Linked DNA regions of Bacillus pumilus. The protein of the gene in region 1 interacts with the protein of each later gene in a pairwise test. Links are inferred from orthologs where the notes say so. Each region holds a gene or a part of one and is shown in the gene's direction. Other genes may lie near its edges.

Region 1 (16,406 bases):
TTTTAACTGGGAAAGCTGCTGATCGTTCGTTCTGCTTTCTTGCTGATGTTTTTCTTTTGCTGCTTTGTTAGTCTGCTGCCAAACAATCCAGCCAGCTGCGCCTAACACCGCAACAGACAGAAGAATGATCGTAATGGTTTTTTCAAGTGTGAACCCCTTTCTTTAAACCTCTATTACCATCGGTTAAAGATAAACAGGTTTTAACATCAAAGGGAATATTCACATCAGATTGGCAGACACTATGAAAAAAGGAGGGTGTCTGTTGATTGCCTTTATGATTCATGTTGTAGTCTCATTATTTGCTGTATCAAACCCCATTGGAAACGTGCCTCTTTTCATCACCTTAACAGAAGGCTATACAGAGAAAGAACGCGCTCAGACAGCCAAAAAAGCCATCGTGGTCTCTTTCATTATTTTGATTGCCTTTCTATTGGCAGGCAGGCTCATATTCAAATTGTTTGGGATCGATATTCATGCACTCCGCATCGCCGGAGGTATTTTTATTTTTGGTATCGCTTACAATTTGCTGAATGCAAAAGAATCACACGTCCAAAATCCTCATTCGGAGGAAAAGGCAGAAAGCAAAGAGAAGGCAGATATCTCCGTTACGCCGCTGGCAATCCCGATCATCGCTGGGCCCGGTACAATCGCTACAGTAATGAGTTTAACCCCGGGAAGTCAAGGGATGCTCCACATGTTTTCGATTCTAATCGGCATTATCATTGTTCTTGCCATGACGTATTATGCCTTTCATTATTCCAGTTTCATTATGCGGAAAATGGGGAAAACAGAGATGAATGTTGTGACGCGTTTGATGGGATTAATTCTTGCTGTAGTGGCAGTTGAGATGATCGGCGCAGGCTTAAAAGGGATGTTTCCGATGTTTATGTCATAAGTGTATATAAAAAAGCTGTTTTTTTTCTACAATGATGTAAAATAAAACAGCTTTTTTTAAGGTTTCGGCACATGCTTAAATACTTCTTCACTTTCAAAGAATTCAATTAAGCGGCTAATCCAATCATAGTAATCAAGACTTTCCTTGATTTCTGAAAGAAGCAGATTGATTTTATCCTCTGTTTCTTCAGGTAAGTCGTCCTGTTCAAGCAGCTCTTGCAATTCCTTGCACGTTTTCTTATGTGCTTTACGGTTTTTGCTGACAACTCGGGACCAATTGGCTGCAAACAATGAAATAAACGTTTGGTATTGATCTTGCTCAACTTCATAAAGATCTTTACGTATTCCTTTTTCATAAACCTTTTCCGCAATATTCAAATCGAGCATTTCTCGAACGACTTGACTCATCCTCGTTTTGCTCATGCCGGTCGCCTCTGATAGCTCTTCCAGCGTCATTGGTTTACGGTTCATGTGAATGATACCAAGCACTCTACCCACTGTAGAAGAAAGACCAAAGGCATTCATGTTCTCCGCAGCTTTTTCAATATAATGATCCTGTGCTTTTTGAATGGCGCCTAACGCTTGCTTGTCCACTCCCCGCTTCATCCCTTCACGACTGACAATTTGTAACACAATATATCATATACCTGTTTGTTGATGAAAACAATAAATATTGAGTAATTGCTAGTAATTTGAAGGAAAAAGGAGAGATCTCTAGATATTACAGCGTTAACTGAAAATTTTATATAAATCTTATGCAATACAAACACATCATAAACTTTTTATTTTATAAAGTTTGCACTATAATGAATAAGGTGTAAATTTTCTGAATATAAAGATCCAACTAATTGGAGGTGTCTCATTTGCTGAAACTAGAGAATGTATCTAAGACGTATAAAGGCGGAAAAAAAGCTGTCAAAAATATTGATTTAGAAATAGCAAAAGGAGAATTTATTTGTTTTATTGGACCGAGTGGCTGTGGTAAGACAACAACCATGAAGATGATCAACCGACTCATTGAACCTTCCTCAGGAAACATTTTCATCGAGGGAGAAAATATTATGAAAAAAGATCCAGTTCAATTAAGAAGAGAAATCGGTTATGTGATTCAGCAAATTGGACTGTTCCCCCATATGACCATCGCGCAAAACATCTCACTTGTGCCGAAGCTCTTAAAATGGCCGGAAGAAAAACGGAAGGAACGAGCTCGCGAACTGCTGAAGCTCGTCGACATGGGCCCGGAATTTTTAGAGCGCTATCCTCATGAACTCAGTGGAGGACAGCAGCAGCGCATCGGAGTTCTTCGCGCACTGGCAGCAGAACCCCCTCTGATCCTCATGGATGAACCATTTGGTGCACTTGATCCAATTACACGAGATACATTGCAGGAAGAATTTAAGAAACTGCAAAAAACGTTAAATAAAACCATCGTATTCGTCACACATGACATGGATGAAGCCATTAAACTCGCTGACCGAATTGTGATTTTAAAAGATGGGGAGATTGTCCAAGTAGGCACACCTGAAGATATTTTGCGTAACCCAGCCAACGAGTTCGTAGAAGAATTCATCGGAAAAGAGCGCCTGCTTCAATCAAATCCGAATATGGAACGTGTAGAACAAATGATGAACACGTCACCAGTCACCATTACAGTCGAACAAACGTTGACTGATGCTATCTACATCATGAGAGAAAAGCGTGTCGATTCTTTGCTTGTAGTAGATGAACATCATGTGCTAAAAGGCTATATCGATATTGAAACAATCGATGCGAACCGCAGAAAAGCGGCTTTCGTTGGTGAGATCTTAAATACAGAGTTCTATACTGTACAAGAAGGCGCACTTCTAAGAGACACCGTTCGGAAAATCTTAATACGCGGTATTAAATATGTACCGGTTGTGGATGCCAAAGGGCATTTAAAAGGCATTGTAACACGGGCAAGTCTTGTAGATGTTGTGTACGACTCTATTTGGGGAGACGATACGCCGGCGTCTGCCATTGAAATGAACTAAGGGAGGTGGACACATGGATCAAATCATCGATTTTCTAGAGAAAAATGGTGGGGAACTCCTCACAAAAATGTGGGAGCATTTATATATTTCCTTAATTGCCGTCGTGCTAGGAATTATCGTTGCCGTTCCTTTAGGCGTCGTTCTCACACGAATGAAACGAGGCGCAGGTTTTGTCATCGGTGTCGTGAATATCTTTCAAACACTCCCTAGTTTAGCGATTCTTGCATTTTTTATTCCTATTTTGGGGGTGGGGAAAATACCTGCAATCGTTGCGCTCTTTTTCTATTCGGTATTGCCTATTTTGAGAAATACGTATGCCGGCGTCCAAGGTGTAAACAAAAACTTGCTTGAATCCGGTAAAGGGATCGGTATGACCACATGGGAGCAAATTCGTCTTGTTGAGCTCCCGCTTGCTGTACCGATCATTATGGCAGGCGTCCGAACGTCAACGATTTATTTAATCGGCTGGACAACACTTGCTGCTTTTATCGGTGGGGGAGGTCTTGGTGACTACATTTTAATTGGACTTCAGTTATATCAGCCGGAATACATTATTGCGGGTGCCATCCCAGTCACTATTTTAGCGGTCATCATTGACTTTACATTGATGAAGCTGGAGAAAAAAGTAACACCAGAAGGCTTAAAAGGATTGAAGGAAGTTTCATAAGGAGTTGGCTTATGTGAAGAATCGAAAAACAAGATGGATCAGTGCACTGCTTGCCGGATGCTTGCTATTGATAAGCGGCTGTTCACTTCCTGGACTAGCCGGCTCCTCAGGCAATACGCTGCGAATTGGAGCACAAAACTTTACCGAATCAGAAATTATGGCCTACATGGTTAGCGATATCATCGAACATTACACAGATAAAAAGACAACCATTGTGAAAAACCTAGGCTCTAATACCGTACAGCAGAAAGCAATGGAAAACGGAGATATCGACATTTCTGCCACAAGGTATACAGGGACAGATTTGACAAGTACGCTTGGAATGGATGCGGAAAAAGACCCGGAGCGTGCGATGGAGATCGTCCAAAAAGAATTTAAGAAACGCTATGATTACAAATGGTTTGATTCCTATGGCTTTGATAATACGTATGCCTTTGCCGTGACGCAAAAGATGGCGAAGGAAAACAAGTTAGAAACCGTCTCTGACTTGAAAAAGAATGCGAAAAATTACCGGTTCGGTGTCGATAATATTTGGCTCAAAAAGAAAGGCGACGGTTACGAAGGATTCGTGAAAACATACGGAATTGAATTTGGAAGCACGTATCCAATGCAGATTGGTTTAGTCTATGATGCATTAAAAAATGAAAAAATGGATATTGTGCTTGCCTATTCAACAGATGGACGAATTAAAGCCTATGACCTCAAAATTTTAAAAGATGATAAGCGGTTTTTCCCGCCATATGATGCATCGCCAGTTGTCCCGGAAAAAGTCCTAAAAGAGAACCCAGGGCTTGATAAGGTGATCAACAGGCTGATCGGAAAAATCGATACAGAGCAAATGCAAGAGCTTAACTATCAAGTCGACGGGGAGCTTCAAGAACCAGCCACCGTTGCGAAAAATTTCCTAAAAAAGCACAATTACTTTGAGTAAGATGGGGAGGTGTCACGGCTGATGGACACACTGCAGCAATTATGGACGTATTATCAGCAGAACGGTTCATATGTGTTAGAAGAATTTTATCGGCATTTTCTCATGTCAGCGTATGGGGTGCTGTTTGCGGCGATTGTCGGAATTCCAGTAGGCATCTTTGTGGCGCATTACCGTAAGCTGAGCAATTGGATCTTCGCCATTACCAATGTTATACAAACCATACCGGCGTTAGCGATGCTTTCCGTGCTGATGCTTGTATTAGGACTTGGCGCAAATACAGTCATCTTATCACTCTTTTTGTATTCGCTTCTGCCGATCATCCGCAACACGTATACAGGGATTGTCAGCATTGAACATGCTTATTTAGAATCGGGTAAAGCGATGGGCATGACGAAATGGCAAGTGCTGAGAATGGTTGAATTACCGCTTGCTTTATCGGTCATTATGGCTGGTTTAAGAACCGCCCTTGTCATCGCCATCGGCATTACAGCGATTGGGACATTTGTTGGTGCGGGAGGTCTAGGTGATATCATCATCAGAGGATCAAACGCCACAAACGGAACAGCCATCATTTTAGCAGGTGCTATTCCAACTGCGCTCATGGCCATTATCGCTGACCTAGTCATGGGCTGGCTCGAACGCTATTTAAGCCCAACGAACAAGAAAAAAGAAAGAAAAGCATTAGCTGCAAAAAACATCACATCTGCTTAAGCGGTTAAAAAGACAAAACCTCCCTTACATCTGTAAGGGAGGTTGTTTTATGATGATCAGGCGGGTTCACATGCAGGTATTTTATGATTCAAGCGTGATCCATTCAGAGGACCACTTCGAAATTTCCTCAAAAACGGGTGCAAGGGAACGCCCCATATCAGTTAAAGAATACTCAATGCGCACGGGTGTTTCAGCAAAAACCTCCCGTTTTACAATGCCTGCTGCTTCCAGCTCTTTTAATCTCTCAGATAATACTCTTCCGCTTAAATTTGTCAGAGCGGCCTCAATTTCACTAAAGCGCTGCGGACCTGAGAGAAGCTGAAAAACAATCAGTGCGACCCAGCGTTTACTCAATAACTCAACTGCTTTTTCAAACCGCGGGCACATGTCAGATTGATTCATCTTTCTTCACTCCAATCTGAACTCATTATACCGTAAATCTGTCATAAATCAGCTCGAAAAGCTTGTCAATGCTCAAAACATTCTATGATGACGAACGGCTGTTTAACATAAATAACAGATAGCGGTTAAGATCCTCTATTTCTTTTTTCGAAAGAGTTGACCAAATATCTCCATCAAATATTTCGAGATCACCAAGTTCATATTGCGCTGCAGCTTCCTTTATTTTGGATAATGCTATTTCCTCTTCCTTCAACTGATGGACAGAAGAGGCTTCCTCAATATAGCCCGCAGCCTGCATCATTTCCTCATAAGGGACCTTTAATGCACCGGCTAGTTTTTTAATCGTAGGAGGCTTTGGAATACCGCGTTTCCCGTTTTCAATACGAGAAATACCAGCAGCGCTGACCTCTGAATACATCGCTAATTGGTTCACTGACAGCTTCTTTTCCTCACGTAATGCTCTTAAATATGCACCAAAGTTCATCAAGGCAAAACCTCACATGGTTATAGATTAGATATGTCTATTTTACCTGATTTGTTGACTATTGGCAACAAGTATACCATGAAAATATTGACATTAGTTAATAGTGGATGTACATTAGGTTTATGCCCCGCTATTTGTTCGCCTTTTTTTGGTTGATGAGCGTGAGAAAGTATTCATTCAGCTGGCTGATGTCTTGTGCGGAGAGCCTTTCCCATTTGTCCCCATCAAAAATGGGAAGATGTTCTACATCCTTTTGAAGCGCCGTTTGATAGATTTTCAACATGGATTCATATTTTGGTTTCATTTCATGAACTTGCTCCTGTTCAATATGACCGGCAAGCAGCATTAAATCCTCATAAGGCACCTTCAAGGCATGTGCTAATTTTTTGATAGTCAAAGGTTTTGGCACACCGCGCTTTCCATTTTCAATACGAGAAATTCCAGCAGCGCTTACACCTGAATACATGGCGAGTTGATTGACAGACATTTTTCTATTTTCTCTTAAAATGCGTAATTGTTCACCAAAGTGATTCATGACATCGAACCTCACATTTCAGTATATGACTTATTTTAGTATGATCATTGACCAAAGGAAATAGCAGAGGGGTAAAAGTGTTGACTTAAGTTAATGGTCTGTTTCAAGTGAGCACCTGCACGTTGTACATATTGATTCCATAGGAGGTTGTAATGATGGTCGAAAAGATTCAGATCAGGCGGGCTTTTGTCATGCAGTATATGATCGAAAACGATATGTCTTTAAATCAGCTCGCTGATGAAATTGGCATTTCTCCTGCCACACTCAGCAGGGTATTAAATGGTCATCGGAAACCAGGCCAGCTTGTCATTGGCAAAATGATTCATTACTTTGATAAAAAATTTGAAGATCTATTTTACTATGAAGATATTGACAAAAGTCAATGAATGAAATTATCAAGGAGGCAATGTCGTTGAAAAGAACTGGGATGGTCAGACATATTGATTCACTAGGCAGAATTGTTCTGCCTTCAGAAATGCGCAAGGTACTCAATATTAAAGAAGAGCAGCTGTTAGAAATTTTCATTGAAGATCAAACCATTATGCTAAAAAAATATGATGCAGATAAGAGCTGCCTGTTAACTGGACAAGTGACGAAGTACAACAAAAGCTATGGAAATGGGAAAGTGATGCTGAGTCCTGAAGGAGCTGAACGTTTGTTAGTAGAATTAAAACAGCTATTGAAAGAAGAAGCAACCCGTTAAAAACGTGTTTTTAACCGAAAATTGCATATAAAAAATGCTGCATACTACTCTTTGGAATGAAATTGAATCAAAATAACGAATAAAGTCGACAATATAGAGGGAATCTTTATTTTGATGTTTCGTGACATGCACCTTGTTTTCATGTAAAATAAAGTTATGTGTACCAGTTTGTCTGGAGGTGTTTTCATGCACGCATTTGTTATCACATTACTCGTAATTGTCAGTATCGCACTTATCATCGTTGTATTGTTACAATCAAGTAAAAGTGCTGGACTGTCAGGCGCTATTTCAGGTGGAGCCGAGCAGCTTTTCGGTAAGCAAAAAGCGAGAGGCCTTGACTTGATACTTCACCGATTAACGGTTATTTTGTCAGTGCTTTTCTTCATCTTAACACTTGCATTGGCATATCTAGGCGTGTAAGGCGCGAGTAACAGAAGGTCTGATCTTTTTTCAGACCTTTTTTTATTATCAGCACTCTTTTGTGTTTGTTTCATACATACAAGTGGAAAATATAAACCATATCAGAAGGAAAGGAAGTCACATCATGAAAGTTGTTACACCGAAACCATTTACGTTTAAAGGTGGAGAAAAGGCGGTGCTTCTTCTTCACGGTTTTACTGGGAATACAGCCGATGTTCGAATGCTAGGCCGTTATTTGAACGAAAGAGGGTATACATGCCATGCACCTCAATATAAAGGCCACGGTGTGCCGCCAGAAGAGCTTGTCCAATCTGGCCCGGCTGACTGGTGGAAAGATGTAGAAGAGGGCTATCAATTCTTAAAAGATGAAGGCTATGAGGAAATTGCGGTTTGCGGACTATCCCTCGGAGGAGTTTTTTCATTGAAATTAGGTTACACTGTACCTGTAAAGGGAATTGTACCTATGTGTGCACCTATGTACATAAAAAGTGAAGAAGTCATGTACCAGGGTGTACTAGAATATGCCCGTAACTATAAGAAATTCGAGGGTAAGTCAGAGGAGCAGATTGAACAGGAAATGGAAGAGTTCAAGAAAACGCCAATGGGTACACTGAGGAGCCTGCAAGAACTGATTGCAGATGTCAGAAACAATGTCGACATGATTTATTCACCTACTTTTGTTGTTCAGGCACGTCATGATCATATGATTAATACAGACAGTGCGAATATCATTTATAACGAAGTAGAGACAGATCAAAAGCATTTGAAATGGTATGAAGAATCAGGCCATGTGATCACGCTTGATAAAGAGCGCGAGAAGGTTCATCAGGATGTATATGCATTCTTAGAATCACTTAATTGGTCAATTTAAATATATAGGGGGTTAGAGTGTGCAAAAAGAAGAATTTATGGATGAATTACTCGCTTTTATGAAAGATGAAGCTTATAAACCGTTAACCGTTCAAGAGCTGGAAGTGATGATGGAGATTACCAATCCTGATGATTATAAAGAGCTCGTCAAAGCACTTGTGATGCTGGAAGATCAAGGACTCATCGTTCGCACGCGCAGCGATCGCTACGGTGTACCAGAAAAAATGAACTTGGTAAAAGGAAAGCTGTCTGCTCATGCAAAAGGCTTTGCATTTGTGACACCAGAAGAGTTTGGACAGGATGATATTTTCATTCCGCCTAATGAGCTAGGCACAGCGATGAATGGTGATACGGTCATGGTTCGTGTCAGCCACAAATCAAACGGCACAAAAAAAGAAGGAACTGTCATCCGAATTCTGGAGCGTAATACTCAGACGGTTGTCGGTACCTACACAGAAACGAAAAGCTTTGGCTTTGTCATTCCTGATGATAAAAAAATCACAACCGATATCTTCATCCCGAAATCCGCTAAAAATGGAGCGGTCGAAGGGCATAAAGTGGTCGTGACGCTGACAAGCTACCCAGAAGGAAGAATGAGTGCAGAGGGCGAAGTGACTGAAATCCTCGGTCATAAAAATGACCCTGGCATTGATATTTTATCGATCATTCATAAACACGGCCTGCCAGGTGAGTTCCCAGAAGAAGCGCTTCAGCAGGCAGTAGACACACCTGAAACGATTGATCAAAAAGACCTGGAAGGCAGACGTGACTTGCGCAACGAAACGATTGTAACAATTGACGGAGCAGATGCGAAGGACTTAGATGATGCCGTTACGGTGCAAAAGCTGGATGATGGCAAATATAAGCTAGGGGTGCATATTGCAGATGTCTCTCATTATGTCACAGAGAACTCCCCGATTGATCAGGAAGCTTATGAGCGTGGAACGAGTGTGTATCTCGTAGACCGCGTCATTCCGATGATCCCGCACCGCCTGTCAAACGGTATTTGCTCATTGAATCCGAAGGTCGATCGTCTCACCCTGTCTTGTGAAATGGTCATCGATCGAAATGGGAAGGTCGTCAAACATGAGATTTTCCAAAGTGTGATCAAAACGACGGAAAGAATGACCTATTCTGATGTGAATAAGATTTTAGTCGACCAAGACGAAGAGCTTTTAGACAAATATGAGCCGCTTGTGCCAATGTTCCAAGAGATGGAGAAGCTTGCAGAGATTCTTCGCGACAAACGAATGGAGCGCGGGGCAGTAGACTTTGACTTCAAGGAAGCAAAAGTGCTTGTAGATGATGAAGGAGCGGCGAAAGACGTTGTCGTTCGTGAGCGATCTGTCGCAGAGAAATTAATTGAAGAATTCATGCTTGTTGCAAACGAAACGGTTGCAGAGCATTTTCACTGGTTGAATGTACCTTTCATATATCGAATTCACGAAGAACCAAATCCTGAGAAGCTTCAGCGCTTTTTAGAGTTCGTGACAACGTTTGGTTACATTGTGAAAGGAACGTCGACAAACATCCACCCGCGTGCACTTCAAAGTGTACTTGATGCTGTGAGGGATCAACCAGAAGAAGTTGTGATACAAACCGTGATGCTTCGTTCGATGAAACAGGCGAAGTATGATCCAGAAAGCATCGGCCATTTTGGGTTATCAACGGAATTCTATACGCACTTTACATCACCGATCCGCCGTTATCCGGATTTAATCGTGCATAGACTGATCAGAACCTATTTGATTCAGAAAAAGACAGACGAAGCAACCTTAGAAAAGTGGGGCCAGCTGCTGCCTGAAATTGCAGATCATGCGTCTACTATGGAGCGCCGTTCAGTCGATGCAGAGCGTGAAACAGATGACCTCAAGAAGGCAGAATTTATGCTTGATAAAATCGGTGAAGAGTTTGATGGCATGATTAGTTCCGTGACGAACTTTGGGCTATTTGTTGAACTGCCGAATACAATTGAAGGTCTTGTCCATGTCAGCTACATGACAGACGACTATTATCGTTTTGATGAACAGCATTTTGCCATGATCGGTGAGCGCACAGGAAATGTATATCGCATCGGTGACGAAATCACTGTCAAAGTGGTTAGTGTTAATAAAGATGAGCACTCCATTGATTTTGAAATCGTTGGCATGAAAGGCACCCGCCGTAAATCGCCAAAAGATTTTAAGTTCAAAAAACGGACAGATTCACCAGCGAAAAAAGGACGCGGAGGTCAAAATGCCTCTGGGGATAAACCAAAGGAAGATAAAGGCGGAAGTGACTGGTTCACAGGCAGTAAGAAGAAAAAAAAGAAAAAACGCGTATTTGATAACGCGCCAAAACAAAAGCGCAAAAAGAAAAAGTAACGTGCCAAAAAGCAAATAGGGCGTCACGCTCTATTTGCTTTTTGACCATATGGCGTGAGCATTGTCGAAAGCTGGATTGTTTGATAAAATAATCCGTACGATTTGGACCGTGTTTGTGTCAAAAGGAGGGTGTACGCCAATGCCAAAGGGAGAGGGAAAGGTTGTTTCCCAAAACAAAAAAGCAAATCATGACTATTTTATAGAAGAAACGTATGAAGCCGGCCTTGTGTTACAAGGAACTGAAATCAAATCGATTCGTGCAGGAAAAGTGAATTTAAAAGATTCCTTTGCCAAAATCGAGCGAGGAGAAGTGTTTCTTCACAACATGCACGTGAGCCCATACGAGCAGGGGAACCGTTATAACCATGATCCGCTGAGAACGAGAAAGCTGCTGCTTCATCGCAAGCAAATCAGTAAATTGATTGGTGCGACAAAGGAAGAGGGCTACTCACTCGTGCCTCTGAAACTCTATTTAAAAAATGGCTTTGCCAAAGTGCTGATCGGAATTGGTAAAGGGAAAAAGAAATATGATAAACGTGACGATCTGAAGAAAAAAGATGCAAAACGCGAAATCGAGCGTGCTTTCCGTGATCGCCAAAAGCAATTCTAGATTCATGCAGATGTCTTGCTGAGAGCGGAAGCATTATGCTACAATATGTTATGCAGTAAACAATCATTGCTTTTCTTACAGAAACCACCAGTTGTTTCAAGCGAAGAGATTGTTATAATAGTTATATACGGAAGCAGTTAAGCTGAACGTTTCCATCCCGTATATCCCTTTTACAAGGGGACGTTACGGATTCGACAGGGATGGTTCGAGCTTAGGCTGCGAGCCGAGAGGCGATCTCGTTAACACGCACTTAAATGTAACTGGCAAAACTAAAAGTTTTAACCAAAACTTAGCACTAGCTGCCTAATAAGTGCAGCGAGCTCTTCCTGACATCGCCTATGTGTCTGTGAGGAGCCCAATGAAGTAGGCTACGCTTACGTTTCCGTCTGAGGACGTAAGAAGAGATCCATCAGACTAGCTCTCCAAGCGCCCGTCAGCAGGCATGCGGATGAGTGAACACGAAATATGTTGACTACGCTCGTAGACGCTTAAGTAATCGATGTCTCTGGACGTGGGTTCGACTCCCACCGTCTCCATCAAAACTTTTAGAATGCAGTCGGGTATCAAGGGTTTGAAAGCCCTTGATACGGGTTTGGCATCATTTTAGAAGTTCCAAAACTCTATCATTATTTTTAAAAGACGCTATTTTTTGAGCGTCTTTTTTTATGCCCTTTAATAGATCCATCACTTGATTTGACAGACTTTGTGAAGCGTATGTCGGAGCAGAATCTAATGGTGCAGTTTATAGAGGAGCAAAAAATGATAAATATTTAATTACTTCGCTAAAAACATCCTTAATCATTGTGGTGTATTGAGATTCCTTAATTGTTCAGGGCTTTATGTTGGTCGCTCAATTAATGGTTTGCACAATGCAGCTCTCTTAAAGCCTCCTTAATAGATTAATTTGTCACTCAAACATTGAGCACTTTAATTATGTATAATATGATATCTTTATTGCCAAATAGAAATTTTATTTAACAAAATGTATGTTTATGGATCTTATTAGATTTAAGGTTTGGCCAAGAAACATCATTATTCTATAAGTTGAGGTGAAAGAGATGTCAGTCATTATATCAACAGACGATTTAGAGCATGTTTGTCCTAATTGTAATGGGACAAGTCATATTTCTATTAAGAACGAAGAAAAAATATGCCCAAAATGTGATGGGAAAGGTGTTATCCTAACTGCTTTAGGCCAAACATTACTTCATTTTATGAAGAAGCATATACGCAATTAATTCAAAGAGATTCTGTACAAAGACAAGAACAAAGTTGAACCAACTGTTTGTTTAATAATGGAATATTGTTCAAGTCTCTTTTTATAGTTTACCCTGCGGAAACAGGTAAATGGTATTTTTTGTTAATTATTCTGTTGAGATAAGCATTTTTCTGTTTACCTTTTTTTAGACAGAAAAACAAGATTATTAACTGCGTTTTTTGAAAATTTAAACAGGGTAAATACATAAAAAAGAAAATAATTTTTAGGAGGACGAAATGTTAGAAGTAAAAAACATACCGAAAATAGAAGAATGTTTCGAAAGTTCTATCAATCCTTATGTTAAAAAAGTACATGAAGACACAGTTAATTGGGCTAAAATTAATAATTTAATGAATGATTCAAACATAAAAAGATATGAAAGACAAAAAATTTCATACTTGGCAGGACGTTCTCAACCTTATGACTCTTACGACAGTGTAAGATTGTCTTCTGATTATCTTTTATTGTTTTGTATATTGGATGATTATAGCGACAATTTGAACAATCAAAAGTTATATGATATATATTCTAAAAAGATAATTGAAATTCTTAATGAAAGAGCATTTTATGATGATGATACTTTTTTATATGCGTGGCATGATTGGTGGAAACGTCTTAGTATAGGAATGCCTGATGAATGGAAAAAAAGAATTATTCAAAGTATTCAAAATTGTTTTAATTCTATTAAATGGGAAATTAAAAATGAAAAAGAAAAGTGCATACCAACTCTAGAAGAGTACGTCAATCATAGGATGCATAGTGGAAGTGTTTTTGTCTGTTTTGATCTAATAGAAAGAGGAGGTAGAAGTTTTATTCCTGCTTCTAGTCGTAGTATTTTACTGAGAGATTTAATTAACTCTATCAATAAAATAGTAAATTGGACAAATGATTTATTATCTTTTAAAAAAGAATTTGAGAATGATGAAATTCATAATTTGGTTATCATTCTGCAAAAACAAGAAAATTGTTCAATAGAGACAGCTTTAGATAGAGCAAAGGAAATGTTAAACATAGAAATTAATACATTCATTGAACTTAAAAATAAAGTCTTTATCAGTAATGAGCCTTTTGATAGTGGTATGATTAAATTCATATCTAGGTTGGAGAATGGTGTTCGAGGACATTATGAATGGAGTATGAAGACTAAAAGGTTCTAATTTATTATTCTTAAATGATAACTGCTACCCTTATAGTGCTATTAAATAAAAATATATACTGTATATTTATGATGACTATTACCCCTCATTATATATGTGGCTCCGCTTTATAAAAAGAGGTTATATTATGTTTAATATGAGGGAGGTTTTGTACGACTAATATATGAAAACGTTTTAGAACCAATGCTTCATGATAAGGAACAGGGTCGTGGATATTTATTGATGTTGTTTGCATTTCTTTAAGTTGGGGTGAATCGGTTTAAAAGAACGTGGCCTCTACCACTAGATCAATTGGCATAGCATAGAATATTGATGTTTTTAGGTTTGAGCATCAATGACCCCGTTCCTTATCATTTGGCATCGCCTTACTCGATTTAAAGATACAACGATTTTCCAGGACATTTTCAATGAAATTATTCTTCAAGCCATTAATCGGAATAATCTAGCAATACAAAATCGGCTTTGTGTTGAGAAGGATTTCTAGAGTGGAATATGAGAACAACACCTTGCTTTAACGAGAAATTTCTCTATTATAAAATGGATGGAATTAAGAAGAAAATAAGACTGACGAGATTTTCTCGGAAAACTTAAAGATGCCGATAGCCAGCATCTTTTTTTAATGTATTGGTCAACTTATGTTCCCCGAAACAACTGTAAAAATCGAATTAACAAAGGACAAACAACTATAATAGCAATAATGAGTAAGAGCTGATTAGATAAGAGTTCCACAAACGTTGTTTGAATCACATAAACTGCAATCAGTAGTAAATAACTCACCAAAAATATCAACCCAGAACTTCTCTTCTCAAATGGCTTCTCTAAGAGAATCAGCATAAATAGCCCCGCCATAATAATCAAAAAAGTCATATACTTTGTAAGCCTCCTCGTCATTGATCCCCGATTTCCACATTGTACAGATATTTCACCTACCGCAACATACTTCTCCCTCAAATTAAGCAAAAAGTAGTGAAAATATAAGGGATCACGAACAGATAACGACCGAAACTTTACAAAAAACCTCCAACCAAATCAAATTCACACCTTCCCATTTGCGACGTCCTCATATATAGTAAGATTAGACTAGTTCTAAATAACTGAAATTGGGGCGTTTACATGGATTCGATTGTTTTACATTTTATTGTGATCATGAGTGTTTCTGGCATTCTGTCCGTGATATTATCAATCATTGCTCATGCGAACCGCCGCCGGTATATTGGCTGTCAATTGTTTATGTACATGTCTGGAGCAACTGCGATTTATATCTTTGGGCACACGTTTGAATTATTGGCAAGTACACCTGGACAGATCATGTTCTGGGTTTGTTTTCAATACATAGGTCTTCCGTTCATCGCACCATTCAGTCTGATGATTGTGCTGCAATTTACGGGATTCCATCAATATTTCACAAAGCGCCGCGTGCTTCTCATCTTACTGATTCCAACTCTCACCACCATTATGGTCTTTTCATTCACTCTTTTATCGTAGCATCACGATGAATCCAGTAGACGGTTTTTTATTGGCTGATTTTACGATTGGCTATTGGTATATCATTCATGGCGTCTATACATTTGGCTGTTCGATGCTCGCTATTTTTATGCTGGTTTGGTTTTTACGTGTCACAAAAAAAGAATATTTAAAGCAGATCCTCATTTTGCTAGTGGGAATGTTACTGCCAATCACGACATCTTTTATCTATTTATTAGGCGTTACGCCTCTTCATATTGACCCGGTCCCTGTGGTGATGTTTTTAACCAATGCACTCTACTTATGGGCGATTATGTCGTTCCAGCTCTTTAAGCTCTCTCCCATTGCAATGGAGCGTGTGTTTGAGCATATGTCTGAAGGGGTTCTCATTTTAGATCGATACCGGACACTCATAGATTACAACCCCGCTGCTGCATCGATCATTCCAGCACTTTCTAATAAAAAGGGCATTGGCTATAAAATTGACGATATTTTCTCAGGGATCATCAAAGATACCGCGTTCATTCAGTGGCTGCGTTCTCCGCAGGATCATTCGCAATATGATTTAATGTGGAAAAAGGAAGAAGATCAGTCCAGCTATTATCACCTGACCGCTTCATCGTTATTTAATAGAAGAGGAGAGATCGAGGGCAGGCAAATTGTGATCAGTGATGTAACAGAGCAGCGTTTGCTGCAGGAAGAGCTGGAGCGTCGTGCGTATATTGATGGGTTGACGAATATCTTCAATCGTTCTTCTTTTATTGAACGAACGCAGATGATCTTGGAAGAGGATGCGCAGGATACGGCGATCTTGCTGTTTGATATTGATTTCTTTAAACAAATCAATGACACGCATGGACATCATATTGGAGACGAGGCGCTGCGTCATGTTGTCACCATTTGTCAGCAGCATTTACAGATGGAC
Region 2 (16,608 bases), 130 kb from region 1 along the record:
AGACTTCTTTGATATTGAGAATAACAATGAATTGAATAAAGGCTTAGCAGCTCGTATCAAAGTGAGTGATGTCATTTTAGCATCAACAGATAATATTGCAGCATCTCTCAATCAAACACAAGGTGACGGTTCGAATGCTACGAAATTAGCTGGTATTCAAGACTTAAAGGTACCAATCGGCGGCAATACAACGACGATCCAGGATTACTACCAAAATGTCATTGCTGAGATGGGGATCCAAGGGAAAAAGAACATGACGCTAGAAAGCAGTTCAGCCGCTCTTGTCAATTCAGCCAATGAACGTAGGATGTCGACGAGTGCTGTTTCCATTGATGAAGAAATGACGAATATGATCCAATTTCAGCATGCATATAATGCAGCTGCGAGAGTTGTGACATTACAGGATGAAATATTGGATAAAGTAATAAACGGCATGGGTGTCGTGGGAAGGTAGGTATAACTGATGCGAGTCACACAAGGTATGATTTCTCAAAACTCACTTCGTAATATTAGTAAAAGTTATGAAAAACTTTCTAAAATAAATGAGCAGGCACAAACAGGGAGACGTTTCACAAAAACGTCTGATGATCCCGTTGCAGCAGTAAAAAGCCTTCAATATAGCACAGCAATGTTTCGAAATGAACAATATCAAAAAAACTTAAATGAAGCACAGAACTGGATTGATACATCTGAAACAAGTGTCACTGAAATCATTGATATTATGTCAAATGTACGAGATAAAGTGCTTGATGCGGCTAATGGAACAAAGCAGCCAGAAGATTTAGCAGCTGTCGGAGTAGAAATTGGCCAGATGAAGAAACAAATCATTGACGCGATGAACACTCAGATGTTAGGTAAGTTCGTATTTAATGGAACAAATACAAATGTCAAACCAGTTGTTGAGAACGCAGATGGTACGTTTACGTTTAACTTTGAAAACTATACAGATGCAAATTCTGTTAAGTCGAACATTTCTGATGGTATCACTTTAAATGTGAACTCAAATCCAATTTCAGCGTTTGGTGGACAGTCTGCCAGCGGTCAAAATGTCATTGAAATGCTGACGGATTTAGAAAACTCATTGAAAAATGGAACGTTCGCAAATTCTGATGATGCGTTAGGAAGTATCGATCAGTTTAAAGAAGTGATGAGTGCTGAGCGCTCGGACCTAGGAGCCCGTTCAAATCGTGTTGACTTAGTAGGCAGTCGCTTGACTTCACAATTCGAAGTACTGAAAAATGCCAAATCAGATAATGAAGATGTAGAAAGTGAAAAAGCAATTATTGATCTTCTTCAACAAGAGGTTGTGAATAGAGCTGCTTTAGCAACGACGGCTAAAGTTATTCAGCCATCCCTTGTCGATTTCTTAAGATAATAAAAAGCATCCGTTGGGTGCTTTTTTGCATCATGGAGGTGTACCTATATGCAAATCCCTAGATTGTTAATGCAACAAACCTATGCAAAGCTGCAAATGTCGACAACTCCTTCTCGGCAAGAAGTAGAGCAGCCAAGAGCAGACCTTGAGATTCAGCAGCCCAGAGCCGTCATGAATATGACAAGGACACCGTCAAAATTAACAATAGATCAAACCGAAGCATTTGCCGATATGGATATCAAGTCGATTTTTAGACGATCTGAGGAATGGGCAGCTGAGGGGAAACGTGCTGTTGGAGAGGGAATGGGCCGAAGAGCGGAAGAAGGCAGTGAACTCATCAAGATCGAGAATGGTGGGAATGCAATTGCCGAGTTTGCCAAAATCAATGGCACCCCTCCAGCCAAACAATTCACCATTGGTGTGATCCCTTCATTCTTTAGTGTCAAAATTCACTATCAGCCATCTGAGCTTCAAATTGATGTGGAGCCTCAAAAAGCTATTATAGAGGCAACGCCTCATAAACCAATCGTTAACTACCAGCCAGGTAAGGTCAATATTGATATGTTACAATACCCAGATTTAAAAATAGAAGTTGACGAAACGGGCCAAAATGGTGATAAGGTATAGTTAAGAAAAATGAAAAAGGTCGTGAATTATGATCATTCAAACAAAATACCATGGTGAAATGACAATCAAAGAGGAGCAAATCATCAACTTCTCTAATGGAATACCAGGATTTCTAGATCAACAACAGTTTGTCATTTTACCTTTATCAGAAGAGTCTCCATTTTTAGTTCTTCAATCATTGAAAAACGCAGAGTTAGGCTTTATTGTCAGCAGTCCGTTTTTATTCTTCAATCAATATGAATTCGATCTAGACGAAACGGTCGTAGATATTCTAGAAGTAGAAGATGCCAATGATGTGGAAGTCATGGTGATCTTAACAATGGAATCTTCTATTGAAAAAACGACAGCCAATTTAAGAGCGCCTATTATTGTGAACCGGAAAAACATGAAAGCCAAGCAGGTGATTTTGCATGATTCAGCCTATCATACAAAACATTTGTTAGAGGTGGCATCCTCATGTTAGTTCTCTCGCGTAAATTAAACCAGTCGATTCAAATTGGCGATGATATTGAAGTCAAGATTATTTCAATCGAAGGCGATCAAGTGAAAATCGGGATTGAGGCTCCTAAGCACATTGATATTCATAGAAAAGAAGTGTACCTGTCTATTCAAGAAGAGAACAGTCGTGCTGCGAGTTTATCTGTAGATCTCCTCTCTCAATTATCCTCACAAAAAAAGTGAGGATTTTTTTATCTGATTCAGCTATCCTTCTCCACGTTTCTGTGTGGATGTTCACCATCTATATGAAACTTTAACAAATCGGTCCATCTATATTTAATTTGAAAATTCAAAGCCGATATAAAAGGTAGATTAAAGCACAGGAGCTGAATAACTATGTCTGTTGGTAAGGTGACATCGCTAGAGCCAATTATCGATGCATTTCAAACCCGTGTTTCTAATAACCAGAATGACAATGTAAACTCTAATTTACAAGCAAATGGCAAGGTCGTTTCAAAAGAAGAAATTGAAAAAACGCTTCAAGGAGCAAACAAGCTGATTGAACCCACTCAATTTCATCTGCAATTTGAATTACATGAAAAACTCAATGAATATTATGTCAAAGTCGTAGATAACCAAACAGAAGAAGTCATTAGAGAAATTCCTTCCAAGGAATGGCTTGATTTCTATGCGGCAATGACAGAAATTGTCGGTTTATTTGTAGATAAAAGAATGTAAGTGAAGGGAGAACATAAAAAATGGTCAATCGAATTACTGGATTTTCAAATGTGTTTGATATTGATGAAATCGTATCAAAGCTAATGAAAACTGAGCAAGCACCACTTGATAAAATGACACGCCAGAAACAAACACTTGAATGGCAAAGAGACAGCTATCGCGAGGTGAACTCGAAAGTCAAAGAATTAGATGATTTGATCAACAGTTTAAACTTAACGCGTCCAAGTACATATGGCGCAAAAAAGGTGACAAGCTCAAATGAATCTGCTGTCACAGCAACTGGCTCAACTAATGCTACTTCTGGCTCAATCAATGTCACCCAATTAGCGACAGCTTCCGTCTTCAAATCATCTGGTACATCTGGATTTACACCAACAAATGGCACGTTTACATTCGAAGTGACGACACCAGATTCGACAAAACCGAAAACGGTGACGATCAATACTTCTGATACCGATACAATTGATGACATCGTGAAAAAGCTGAACAACTCGCAATTAGGTGTGACGGCTTACAAAGGACAGATCTTTGACGGATCAAACTATGTCGATACGGTCGCTCTCACTTCACGGACAACGGGAGAAGGTGTCAGTATTAAAGCAGCTGATGGTAATTCAGCTTCATTCTTCACTCAATTAGGCTTCCAAGTGGATGGAGATAACAAATTAGTTGCGACCACTCAAGGGCAAAAAGCACAATACGAGATTAATGGTCTGAAAATGGAAAATAACAACAATACATTTGAGCAAGCTGGTATTACGTACGAGCTTAAAGGGACAACCGATAAGCCTGTCAGCTTAAACGTTTCAACAGATGTCGATACAATCTTTGATAAAATTAAACAATTTGTTGATAAATACAATGAACTTGTTGAGCAGGTCAATGGCAAAGTCAATGAAAAAAGAAATAGGGACTATCATCCTTTAACAGCTGAAGAGAAAAAAGCAATGTCTGACAAAGAAGTGGAGCTATGGGAAACGACAGCGAAGTCTGGCTTGCTGAGAAGTGATTCCATTTTACGAGGTGGTGCCTCTAAAATAAGAAGTGATTTTTATGCTGATATTACGACAAGTGATGGGAATAGAATTCACATGACACAAATCGGAATTACCACTTCAGATAAATATAAAGATGGCGGAAAGCTTGTCATTGATGAACCGAAACTAAGAAAAGCCATTGAAGAAGATCCGCAGAAGATCAGTCAAATATTTATGTCAGGTTCGCTAAATGTGGATTCAAAAGATAAAGATAAAGCGCAGCAGCAATATCAAGAACAAGGAATCATTCATCGTATCAAAAATTCCTTATCAGCCTTCACGAAGAGCATTCAAACTAAAGCTGGCAGCACAACAATGCAATTAAAGGAATACGGACTTGGTAAGGACCTTGATTCTTTAACAAAACGAATGGATACATTCCAAGATCGTTTAAAAATGGTTGAAACCCGCTACTACAAAAAGTTTAGCGCCATGGATAGCGCGATTCAAAAGCTAAACAACCAATCTGGCTATCTTTCTCAACTGCTTGGACAATAATTGGAGGTTTATAACATATGGCAATAAAGAACCCTTATGCCGCCTATCAGAAAAATTCTATTGAGACTGCAACACCTGCTGAGTTGACGCTTATGCTTTATGAAGGCTGCTTAAAGTTCATTAGACTAGCGAAGTATGCCATTCAAAAAGAGGATGCAGAAACGAGAAATGTGAACCTGAAAAAGGCTCAAAACATCATTCAAGAATTAAATGTCACCTTAAATCGTTCTTATGACGTATCAAAGAGTATGGCAAGTATGTATGATTACATTTATCGCAGACTGATTGAAGCCAATCTTCAAAATGACGAAGAGATGTTGAATGAAGTAGAGCAATACGTAACTGATTTTCGTGATGCATGGAAGGAAGTTATTCAAACCGATCGAAAAGGGCGCCATCACTCTATCGGGGGATCTCTATGAGTATTGTGGACCAGCTGCATGACCAAACATTAAAAATGGCAGCCGAAATAGCGGCAAATCCGCAAAGTGACACCTTGGTTGAAGACTTTGATGCCTTTTTGATTGAGAGAGACGAATTAATGAGAGATATTCAGCATGAGCTGACGGATCAAGAAAAAGAGAAAATCAAAGAAATCATCCAAACAGATCAACAGATGGCGAAGCAATTAACTGTGATCCAAAATGGGATAAGAGCAGATATTCAAGCCATTCAAAGAAAGAAAACAAAACAGCTGAATTATCAAAATCCATACCAGCCTATGACGAGTGACGGCGTATATTACGATAAACGGAAATAATTAGGTGAGACCTGTGGCGTATCGTTCAGATGACTATATTTTATTAACCACATATTATGAACTTCTATATACGATAGAAGAGAGTCTAAAATATTTAGATGAAATTGAGAAGGATTTTGCTAAAACTGAAGGGGATCGGATCTTTAATGATCTGATCCATGCCTTCTTTCATTTAGAGACAACGCATCCCCTTCTGCTTTCAATTATAGAAAATGAGCACTTTGCCAAAACGATTCGTTCGTTTGATCAAATTTTTTTAAGTTTTGATATACTAGCTTTCTATACATTCCCTTCAATACACTTCCAATCATTCCTTACATCATATTTTATACCTGAATATAGAAAGTGGATGGATGAAATACATGCCTGTATGAGGCCGTATGTCATTCATTAATTTTTGTTCAATTCAGACCATTCGGAGGAAATTATGAGACTAAAAAATCAATTTTTGTTTGGGCTTATTGTCATATGTGTATTGTTTGTCAGTATTTTAGGGGTCTCAAGCTTTATCTATTACAAAACAGATCAATCCTACAAGACGCTTCTCAGCAAAGAAGTGAAGCTTTATCAGACCTCACTGGAATTAGAGGTGCTTTTGCAAAAGCAGGAAGCGCAAATCAAAACCTATGTTGTCGTGCAAGATGCTGAAAATTTACAGAAAATTGAGCAAACATATGAAGAGATTAATAAGAAAACAACGGAAGCTTCAAAAATGAGCGCTGTCAAACAAGCAAAAAATCTATTAGATCAAATCTCAGAAAAAAATTATCTCTACTACACCTCAACGAACCGACTATTTAATTCATTGAATATGCAAAATCAAAAAGAATTCAACACCCGCCTCAGTCAAGAATTACAGCCTATCGAACAAGAAATACATACCTTTACAAAAGAATTTGCTCAAACCCAGTTGAAGCAACGTGACCAGAAAATCAATCAGCTCAATCAAGACAGTAACCAATTAGTGTTCACACTCATTCTAGTTAGTGCGGTCATTATTGTTGGCTTTTTGGTGATTGGGACAAGATTCGTTTATCGTATGACAAAGCCGATTGTTTCTGTCACAAATGCCGCGAGAAGGATGGCAGATGGTGATCTTACACTTGAAGAGATTGAAGTGACCTCTAAAAATGAGATTGGCCAACTTGGTACCGCTTTTAATCAAATGACGACTCATTTACGTCAGCTCATTTTACAGGTGCAAAATGGATCAAGACAATTAGCTGATTCTGCTGCTCAGTTTGAGGAAACCATTCATCAAACAATATCGGCAAGTGAGCAGACGTCTAGTTCGATTGAACAGGTCGGTGAAGCTTCACGTGAACAATCAGACGCGGTCGGAAAAGTAGCTTCTGCGATTCAAGAAGTCTCGACTGGTATGCAAAATGCAGCTGAACACACATCCGATGTTTCGGGTCACTCAATTTCAGTGACTGAAAAGGCTGAAGAGGGTGCAGCGCTTATTCAGCAATTCGTAAAACAAATGAACTCTATAAAAGCGTCTGTGAATGAACACCATTCCACAATGGCTCATGTACAAGGCCAGTTTACTGGCATTGAAGATTTGTTAGGTCATATCCATGCCATTGCTGACCAAACGAACTTGCTTGCTTTAAATGCTGCTATTGAAGCGGCAAGAGCTGGAGAACATGGAAGAGGCTTTGCGGTTGTAGCAGATGAAGTGAGGAAACTGGCGGAAGAATCTAGTCAGCTGACAGATCAAATTAGTCAATTACTCGCGAACGTGAACAAAGATACTAAAAAATCATCACATTCGATGACAAAGGTTGAGCAGGATGTAGCAGAAGGTGTGAAAGTATCGCAATTGTCTGAACAGAGCTTTCATGAAATTCTGGAATCTATTCGTGATATTTCAATGAAAGCAGAGGAACTTTCAGCCACTGCAGAGCAAATTTCAGCTAGTACAGAGGAAATATCTCAGACGGTTGGGGTCATTGAAGAAGGAGCCAAACGCAATTCAGAAGAGACGGAGTACATGTCTGCGGCTGTTGAAGAATCATTGGCGGCAAATGAAGAGATGAAAGCAGCGGCGGAAGATTTAAAAACCTTATCTCATTCGCTGAAAACATCCATTTCATCTTTCACGATTTAAACGTGAGCTGGTCTTTTTCAAGAATGAGCCGAATATATATTCATCACCTATCAAGCAACAGTTGAAGCACCGCAAAATTTTGACAAATTTCAATGAATATTCACATTTTTTTTACGTTTGAGCAGGAGAAAAGGAGGGAAAAGTAGAAATAGGTTTACATATCCTTAATTTTAAAGGAGGCGTTCTTTACATGAATTACAATGTCAGAGGAGAAAACATCGACGTAACACCTGCACTAAGAGATCATGTCGAGAAAAAAATTGGAAAGCTGGAGCGTTATTTTGAAACAGACGTAGATGCTTCAGTCAACGTGAACTTGAAGTTTTACAATGATCAAGAATCTAAAGTTGAGGTTACCATTCCAATGACTGATCTAGCACTTCGAGCTGAGGTGCATAATGAAGATATGTACAATGCAGTAGACCTAGCAGCCAGTAAATTAGAACGTCAAATTCGAAAGCACAAAACAAAAGTAAACCGTAAATTCCGCGAGCAAGGTGCCAAAAAACACTTATTTGCTGGAGGAAATGGGACGCCTGATGTAGCTGTTCAAGATGACGAAGAAATTGATGAAACAGAAATCGTCAGACAAAAACGATTCAATTTAAAACCGATGGATAGCGAAGAGGCCATTCTTCAAATGAACATGTTAGGTCATAGTTTCTTCGTCTTCACAAATGCTGAGACAAATTTGACCAATGTGGTCTATCGCCGAAATGATGGAAAATATGGACTCATTGAGCCAAACGCTTAATTTCATCTAAAAACAACCTAAAAAAAGTAAACCCGTTCCCTTCATAAGGGGCGGGTTTTTTGTGCGAAATCATTGCAAATTCTTTGGAAATGAAGGAAGGTATGGTATGATAAATGCAGGTAAATATGGACCTGTCAATCTTTTGGACATGCCGAAAAATTGCATGAAATAGAGGAGCGTTATTATATGCTTGGAATCTTAAACAAAGTGTTTGATCCTACGAAACGTACGATCAGCAAATATGAAAAAAAAGCAAATGAAATCGAAGCTCTCGCACAAGATTTCGAGAAATTATCTGACGAGGCTTTACGAAATAAAACGATTGAATTTAAAGAAAAACTTGAAAAAGGACAATCCGTGGATAACCTGTTGGTTGAAGCATTTGCAACGGTTCGCGAGGCATCACGCCGCGTGACAGGAATGTACCCGTTTAAGGTGCAGCTCATGGGGGGGATCGCGCTTCATGAAGGCAACATCTCTGAGATGAAAACAGGTGAAGGTAAAACGTTGACATCAACAATGCCTGTTTATTTAAATGCTCTTTCTGGAAAAGGCGTCCACATTGTGACAGTCAACGAATATTTGGCAAGCCGTGATGCAGAGGAAATGGGCAAGATTTTTGAATTTCTTGGCTTAACGGTTGGCTTAAACTTAAACAGCTTAGACAAAGATGAAAAAAGAGAAGCGTATGCCGCTGATATCACGTATTCAACAAACAATGAACTGGGCTTTGACTATTTACGAGATAACATGGTGCTTTACAAAGAGCAAATGGTTCAAAGACCGCTTCATTATGCCGTGATCGATGAGGTTGACTCCATCTTAATTGATGAAGCGAGAACACCTCTTATCATTTCTGGACAAGCTGCGAAATCTACAAAGCTTTACGTACAAGCCAATGCATTTGTTCGTACATTAAAAATAGAAGATGATTTCACATATGATATTAAAACAAAAAGTGTACAGCTGACAGAAAGCGGAATGACGAAGGCGGAAAAAGCATTCGGCATCGAGAACTTATTTGATGTTAAGCATGTTGCGCTGAACCATCACATCGCTCAGGCGCTGAAGGCACATGTTGCGATGCAAAAAGATGTGGATTATGTCGTTGAAGAAGGCCAAGTCGTTATTGTTGACTCTTTCACAGGACGTTTAATGAAAGGACGCCGTTATAGTGAAGGTCTGCATCAAGCTATTGAGGCAAAAGAAGGTCTCGAAGTGCAGAACGAAAGTATGACCCTTGCAACGATTACGTTCCAGAACTACTTCCGTATGTATGAAAAGCTATCTGGTATGACTGGTACAGCGAAAACGGAAGAAGAAGAATTCCGTAACATTTACAACATGCAGGTTGTGACAATTCCGACCAATCAACCAGTGGTTCGTGATGACAGACCTGATTTAATTTACCGCACAATGGAAGGTAAATTTAAAGCAGTGGCTGAGGATGTTGCGCAGCGCTATATGACAGGGCAGCCAGTTCTTGTCGGAACAGTAGCGGTTGAGACATCTGAGCTTATTTCTAAGCTGCTTAAAAATAAAGGGATTCCTCATCAAGTGTTAAATGCGAAAAACCATGAGCGTGAGGCACAAATTATTGAAGAGGCTGGTCAAAAAGGAGCCGTCACCATTGCGACAAACATGGCAGGTCGTGGTACGGACATCAAGCTTGGCGAAGGCGTCAAAGAGCTTGGCGGTCTAGCTGTAATTGGGACAGAGCGTCATGAATCACGACGTATTGATAACCAGCTTCGCGGACGTTCTGGTCGTCAAGGAGACCCAGGGATTACTCAATTCTATCTCTCCATGGAAGATGAATTGATGCGCCGATTTGGTGCAGAGCGCACGATGGCGATGCTTGACCGCTTTGGCATGGATGACTCTACACCTATCCAAAGTAAAATGGTGTCTAAAGCCGTTGAATCATCTCAAAAACGCGTCGAGGGGAACAACTTTGATTCCCGTAAACAGCTTCTGCAATATGACGATGTACTTCGTCAGCAGCGTGAAGTGATTTACAAACAACGCTTTGAAGTCATCGATTCTGATAACTTAAAATCGATTGTCATCAATATGATTCAATCTTCAATTGAGCGGGCTGTTGGTTCTTATACGCCGAAAGAAGAGCTTCCTGAAGAATGGAAACTAGATGGGCTTGTTGAATTAATCAACACGAACTATTTAGATGAAGGAGCTATTTCGGTCAAAGATATTTATGGCAAAGAAGCAGATGAAATCACCTCCTTCATCATGGATCGTATTAAAGAAAAATACGATGCAAAAGAAGAAACATATGGCGATGAACAAATGCGAGAATTTGAAAAAGTCATCGTTCTTCGTGCGGTGGATTCAAAGTGGATGGATCATATCGATGCAATGGATCAGCTGCGCCAAGGGATTCATTTACGCGCGTATGCACAAACGAATCCGCTTCGTGAGTATCAAATGGAAGGATTTGCGATGTTTGAGCATATGGTTGCTTCAATCGAAGATGATGTAGCCAAATATGTCTTAAAATCAGAAATCCAAAACAACCTAGAACGTGAAGAAGTCGTTCAAGGTCAAACAACAGCTCATCAGCCTCAAGAGGGTGATGAGGAGAAGACAGTGAAAAAGAAGCCGGTACGTAAAGTCGTAGACATTGGACGAAACTCACCATGTCACTGCGGTAGCGGCAAGAAATATAAAAATTGTCATGGGAAGACAGAATAAGTAATGGAAAGAGGTGAAAACCTCTTTCTATTCATGTCAGCCCCCATACATCTATGAGGTGAAGGATATGGAATTAGTAGAAATTAGACAAGAGCTTGAAAATATGGCTAGCAGGCTAGCTGATTTTAGGGGGTCTCTTTGACCTCGAAACAAAAGAAGCCAAAATTGCAGAACTCGAAGCGACAATGTCAGAAGCTGATTTTTGGAATGATCAGCAAAAGGCACAAGGCGTCATCAATGAAGCCAATGCACTAAAGGATAATGTGAATGCATACCATGAGCTCAGTGAATCTCATGAAGAGCTGCAAATGACACATGACCTATTAAAGGAAGATTATGACGAGGAGCTTCATGCAGAGCTTGAAAAAGAGCTGAAGAACTTAACCAAGCAGTTTAACGAGTTTGAGCTGCAGCTTCTCTTAAGTGAACCATATGATAAAAACAATGCCATTCTTGAGCTTCACCCTGGTGCAGGCGGTACTGAATCACAGGACTGGGGTTCTATGCTTCTGAGAATGTATACTCGCTGGGCAGAGCGCAGAGGCTTTAAGGTTGAAACGCTTGATTATCTTCCTGGTGATGAAGCAGGAATTAAATCTGTGACATTGCTCATCAAAGGGCATAACGCATACGGGTACTTAAAAGCAGAAAAAGGTGTCCATCGTTTGGTTCGTATTTCTCCTTTTGATTCATCTGGCCGCAGGCATACGTCCTTCGTTTCCTGTGATGTCATGCCAGAGTTCAATGAAGAAATTGATATTGATATTCGGACAGAAGATATCAAGGTAGATACGTATCGTGCAAGCGGCGCAGGTGGACAGCACGTCAATACGACTGACTCTGCCGTTCGTATCACACACATACCAACCAATGTTGTGGTCACATGCCAAACAGAAAGGTCACAAATCAAAAACAGAGAACGTGCGATGAAAATGCTGAAATCGAAACTTTATCAAAGACGGATCGAAGAACAGCAGGCTGAATTGGATGAAATTAGAGGAGAGCAGAAAGAAATTGGCTGGGGAAGCCAAATTCGCTCTTATGTATTCCATCCGTATTCTCTTGTGAAAGACCATCGAACCAATACGGAGATGGGAAATGTTCAAGCGGTCATGGATGGAGATTTAGATTCATTTATCGATGCTTACTTACGTTCGAAATTATCATAAAAACTCGGCTTCTTGCTGGGTTTTTTTAATTGTGAGAAAATATAATGAATATAAAGGAATACATACGCCATACTGACTCTATATCCTTTGTATGATGAAATTAGCAAATAAAGGGGGAAATATTTTGGGATTAACACCATTACAAGAGACGTGGGATTTAGATGCCTTTTTTAAAGGAGGCAGTTCTTCACCAGAATTTAAAACATACCTGCAACACATTCAGCAGCTATTAAATGAATTACGACAAAAGGTCGATGCCTTTTCAAAAGAAGATACACACATTGAAAGCAGGTTAACGTCTGTCTTTGACACGTATGAAACGACATATAAAAAACTGTCTCAAGCAGGTTCATTTGTTTCCTGTCTTCAATCTCAAAATACAAAGGATATGAAGGCTGGCAGTCTTCGAGGTACGATTGCCAAGCTGGAAGCTGATTTAGGTACCATTCTTGCGCTGTTTGATCAAGCGCTTGCTGCCATCTCTCCTAGCAAATGGGAAGATCTCATGAATTCAGAAGCCTTTTCAGATGTGCGCTACATATTAAATGAACGAAGAGAGCGCGTGAAGGATCAATTGCCTGTTGAACAAGAAACATTGATACAAAAATTAGCTGTAGATGGCTACCATGCGTGGGATGAGCTTTATTCTAGCTTGGTGAATAAGATTATGATTCCATTTGAACAAGATGGTGTAACGCAGATGATCTCTGTCGGCCAAGCGGAAAATGCGATGGATGATTCAGATCGTGAAGTCAGAAAGGCCGTATATCATAACTTAGAGCACGCATGGACGCAGGATGAACATCTATTTGCAAGCACCCTAAACCATCTGGCAGGTTTTCGTTTACAAGTATATGAAGCAAGAGGCTGGGATCATATTTTAAAAGAGCCGCTTGATATTTGCCGCATGAAACAAGAAACCCTTGATGCAATGTGGTCTGTGATTGATGAACATAAGCAGCCATTCATTGACTACTTACATCGAAAAGCTGACATGCTTGGAGTGGATAAGCTAAGCTGGTTTGATGTTGGGGCTCCTATTGGCAGTGAGACCAAGATCTATCCGTATCAAGAAGCAGCTGCTTTTATTGTGAAACATTTCGCTGGATTTGGAGAAGAGCTTGCTGCCTTTACAGAAAAAGCCTTTAATGAACGCTGGGTAGAAGCTGAAGATCGTCCAAACAAACGAGTAGGCGGATTTTGTACAAATTTCCCTGACAGCGGGGAGTCACGCATTTTTATGACCTTCTCAGGAAGTCCATCCAATGTGGCGACACTCGCGCATGAGCTTGGTCATTCGTTCCATCAGGAAGTGATGCAGGATGTTCGCATTCTTAATCGCAAATATGCGATGAATGTAGCTGAAACGGCGTCGACATTCGCAGAAATGATTGTGGCTGATGCTTCATTAAAAGAAGCGGCAAATGAAGAGGAGCGTCTCAGCTTGTTAGAGGATAAGCTGCAGCGGAGTGTAGCATTTTTCATGAATATTCAATCTCGTTTCTTATTTGAACAGCGTTTTTATGAAGAGCGTAAACAAGGAGAAGTGCCGGCGGATCGGTTGAATGAGCTGATGGTAGAAGCGCAGAAGGAAGCCTTCGGTGACTCTTTAGATGAATACCATCCACATTTCTGGGCGTCTAAGCTGCATTTCCATATCACAGGTGTACCGTTTTATAATTTCCCATACACATTTGGCTACATGTTCTCGCTAGGGATTTATTCAAAAGCCTTGCAGGCTGGTACTTCGTTTGAAGAGAAGTACATTGCATTACTAAAGGATACAGCTTCAATGACAGTAGAAGATTTGGCCTATAAGCACTTAGGCGTCGATCTTACCCAAAAAGACTTTTGGGAGGAAGCCATTGGTTTAGCTGTAGCAGACGCTGAAGAGTTTTTAGAAGCGACGAAAAAGTAAAAATGAAAAGCTCCTATTACGGGAGCTTTTTTGCTGGTTTTAGCCATTCAAGCATGGTCTGAATGATATCCTTTTGCTGCGTGAGGGCTGGAATGTCCGCAGGCTGATCACCTTTTTGTTTGCCGTACATGCCAAACTGAGCATGGTTCCCGCCTTTTATTTCATGGTAAACGGTTTGAGACGGCAGATTTGTTTTCGATTTCTTGATTTTCTCTTGTGTCGCAAGCCCATCCTTTTCACCTGATATAGAGAGTACGTTCAAGGACGATGATTTCAAGTTATCTGATGCTGGATAAGACGCAAGGAAAAAGAGACCGTCGAGCTTGCGCTGGTTTTTTTCTGCAAACATAGCGGCAGCTGTTCCGCCTAGTGAATGACCGCCAATATACCAGTGTTTGATCGTTTGATGAACTTTCATAATATCGTGTGCTTTGTTTGTATTAAAAATAGCAAACGAAAATGGCATGTCAGGGATAAAGACAGAATAACCTTTTTTCATCAGTTCATTCCCGATATTGGCGTACGAAAGTGGTTCTACCTTTGCCCCGGGATAGAGAATAATACCAGTATCGCTTTTTGCTGATGCAAATGTATACACATCGTTTTTATGTTCCACTTGCTCGATGTTCACTTGCTTTTTTAATGCGGCGGATGGTCCGTATGTAAAGCGGCTCCATGTATAGAAAGCACCAAAAGCCAAGATGATCAGTGCAAGTAATGTCATGCCTGTTATCTTCAGTATTTTCTTCATCGCATGTCCCTTCTTTCTCATGTACATATTAAATATACCATCATTTGCTCCTATGCCAAACGGCAAGTACGCTGATCCGTTTGTGTGATAAAGTATTAATCCATTAGCACTGCATTTGGCTGTTATTTACATTCGTTTTAGGAGGGCTTAAAATAGGTGTGCATTCAGAAGTAACGGAGGAAGAAAGACATGAAGCAGGGACATTCACAATTATGGATTGAAGCGAAAAATTACTTGTTCATTTTAATCGGATCAGCCATTGTGGCGATTGGATTTAATACGTTATTATTACCGAATCAGATTGCTGCAGGTGGAGTGAGCGGTATTAGTACGATTATGCAGTCATTCGGCTTTGAGGCGGCGTATGTGCAATGGGGACTCAATATTCCGCTGTTTATCGCTGGTTTTTATTTATTAGGCGGGACATTTGGCTTGAAAACGCTCGTTGGCTCTATTTTTTTACCTTCGATGGTGTTTGTCACAAGACATATTGCACCTGTGACACATGAAGCGCTCTTAGCAGCCATTTTTGGCGGAGTGGTGATTGGGATCGGAATAGGGCTCGTGTTCCTTGGAAATGGATCAACAGGTGGAACGGCGCTCGCTGCCAAAATCATCAATAAATATACAGGCCTCACGCTTGGCACCTGTTTAGCGATGATGGATGGCCTAATTGTCCTGGCTGCGATGACTGTTTTTGGGATTGAAGAGGGACTGTACGCTGTCATTGGTGTGTTTATTTCAAGTAAAACGATTGATGTTGTACAGGCCGGCTTCAGTCATTCGAAAATGGCGATGATCATTACAGGGCATGAGGATGAGGTCAGGCAGGCAGTATTTGATCAAATTGACCGTGGTGTCACAAAGATCTCAGCAGTCGGTGGATATACCGACCATGACCGTCCAATTCTGATGTGTGTCGTTGGGCAGTCACAATTCACAAAGTTGAAACAAGTGGTGAAAGCAATCGATGCATCAGCATTTGTCATCGTAATGGATGCAAAAGAGGTGCTTGGTGAGGGTTTTAAAAGGGCGTAAACAAGGATATAATAGCGTTGACCAAATGATTGTAAGGGAGGGAAATTGATGAAAAAAAGCGGATTAATGATGCTGTTTGCAGTGATGCTTCTTGTTCTTGCGGCTTGTGGAGGAAATTCAGGCAGCAGTGACAAAGAAGGCAGCAAAAGTGCTTCAACTGTGAGCAGTGGTGAGGAAATTTATCAGCAAAACTGTATTGGCTGTCATGGGAAAGACCTATCTGGTGGAGGCGGACCAAGCCTGAAAGAAGTAGGGAAGAAATATAATGAAAGCCAAATCGCAGATATTGCACAGAATGGTAAAGGCTCTATGCCAAGCGGAATGGTAGATGAGAAGCAAGCAAAAGAAGTGGCAAAATGGCTTGCAGAGAAAAAATAAAACCTTTGTCTAATCGACAAGGTTTTTTTGTTTTTATATGTAGAAAAAGATTTTTGAATAATATGAAAACGTATTATATTAAATTTTATTAAAAAAATAAGGGTAGAAAGACATGTTTATCGGTTTTAATTGTTCCTTTTACCTTTTAACTATAAGTTTTGAAATATAAATGTAATACCATTGCGTCGATTCATGACGTATAATTGGAGTTGTTGAAATTTAGACGATTCATTTTTTTCATCTTTTTGGATGAAAAGGACATAAATTGCTTGTACGTATCGAAGGGTATGTGCGTGACCATA

The links.
Region 2: the proteins of secG (region 1) and secA interact in binary tests that used the Escherichia coli proteins (3 or more experiments, as listed by UniProt). The link is inferred for Bacillus pumilus from one-to-one orthologs.

Annotation. Positions count from the first base shown.
Region 1 is NZ_CP046128.1:2,933,181-2,949,586, reverse strand. What follows is about bases 6,247-9,142. They hold secG (preprotein translocase subunit SecG), read left to right. Parts: upstream 6,247-7,525; coding sequence 7,526-7,759; downstream 7,760-9,142. Other genes in these bases: rnr (ribonuclease R), read left to right, coding at 8,650-9,142; GKC25_RS15065 (alpha/beta hydrolase), read left to right, coding at 7,884-8,630; GKC25_RS15075 (AbrB/MazE/SpoVT family DNA-binding domain-containing protein), read left to right, coding at 7,049-7,339; GKC25_RS15080 (helix-turn-helix domain-containing protein), read left to right, coding at 6,789-7,022; GKC25_RS15085 (helix-turn-helix domain-containing protein), read right to left, coding at 6,247-6,636. In the rest of the region: GKC25_RS15130 (hypothetical protein), read right to left, coding at 1-108; GKC25_RS15125 (MarC family protein), read left to right, coding at 263-895; GKC25_RS15120 (GbsR/MarR family transcriptional regulator), read right to left, coding at 952-1,488; GKC25_RS15115 (betaine/proline/choline family ABC transporter ATP-binding protein), read left to right, coding at 1,758-2,906; GKC25_RS15110 (ABC transporter permease), read left to right, coding at 2,920-3,573; GKC25_RS15105 (osmoprotectant ABC transporter substrate-binding protein), read left to right, coding at 3,587-4,504; GKC25_RS15100 (ABC transporter permease), read left to right, coding at 4,526-5,215; GKC25_RS15095 (winged helix-turn-helix transcriptional regulator), read right to left, coding at 5,297-5,617; GKC25_RS15090 (helix-turn-helix domain-containing protein), read right to left, coding at 5,700-6,101; more of GKC25_RS15085, read right to left, coding at 6,232-6,246; more of rnr, read left to right, coding at 9,143-10,992; SsrA-binding protein SmpB, read left to right, coding at 11,132-11,602; GKC25_RS15045 (tryptophan RNA-binding attenuation protein), read left to right, coding at 12,661-12,840; GKC25_RS15040 (terpene synthase family protein), read left to right, coding at 13,097-14,017; GKC25_RS15030 (diguanylate cyclase), read left to right, coding at 15,759-16,406. UniProt on the Escherichia coli protein: Subunit of the protein translocation channel SecYEG. Overexpression of some hybrid proteins has been thought to jam the protein secretion apparatus resulting in cell death; while this may be true it also results in FtsH-mediated degradation of SecY.
Region 2 is NZ_CP046128.1:3,066,290-3,082,897, reverse strand. What follows is about bases 8,192-11,289. They hold secA (preprotein translocase subunit SecA), read left to right. Parts: upstream 8,192-8,526; coding sequence 8,527-11,052; downstream 11,053-11,289. Other genes in these bases: hpf (ribosome hibernation-promoting factor, HPF/YfiA family), read left to right, coding at 8,192-8,340. Also shown: flagellar hook-associated protein FlgK, read left to right, coding at 1-454; flagellar hook-associated protein FlgL, read left to right, coding at 464-1,375; GKC25_RS15770 (DUF6470 family protein), read left to right, coding at 1,424-2,002; flagellar assembly protein FliW, read left to right, coding at 2,031-2,465; carbon storage regulator CsrA, read left to right, coding at 2,459-2,683; flagellar protein FlaG, read left to right, coding at 2,837-3,178; GKC25_RS15750 (flagellar hook-associated protein 2), read left to right, coding at 3,199-4,713; flagellar export chaperone FliS, read left to right, coding at 4,731-5,135; flagella biosynthesis regulatory protein FliT, read left to right, coding at 5,132-5,473; GKC25_RS15735 (hypothetical protein), read left to right, coding at 5,487-5,867; GKC25_RS15730 (methyl-accepting chemotaxis protein), read left to right, coding at 5,901-7,586; more of hpf, read left to right, coding at 7,777-8,191; GKC25_RS15710 (M3 family oligoendopeptidase), read left to right, coding at 12,346-14,139; GKC25_RS15705 (alpha/beta family hydrolase), read right to left, coding at 14,156-14,890; GKC25_RS15700 (YitT family protein), read left to right, coding at 15,080-15,928; cccB (cytochrome c551), read left to right, coding at 15,977-16,306. UniProt on the Escherichia coli protein: Required for protein export, interacts with the SecYEG preprotein conducting channel.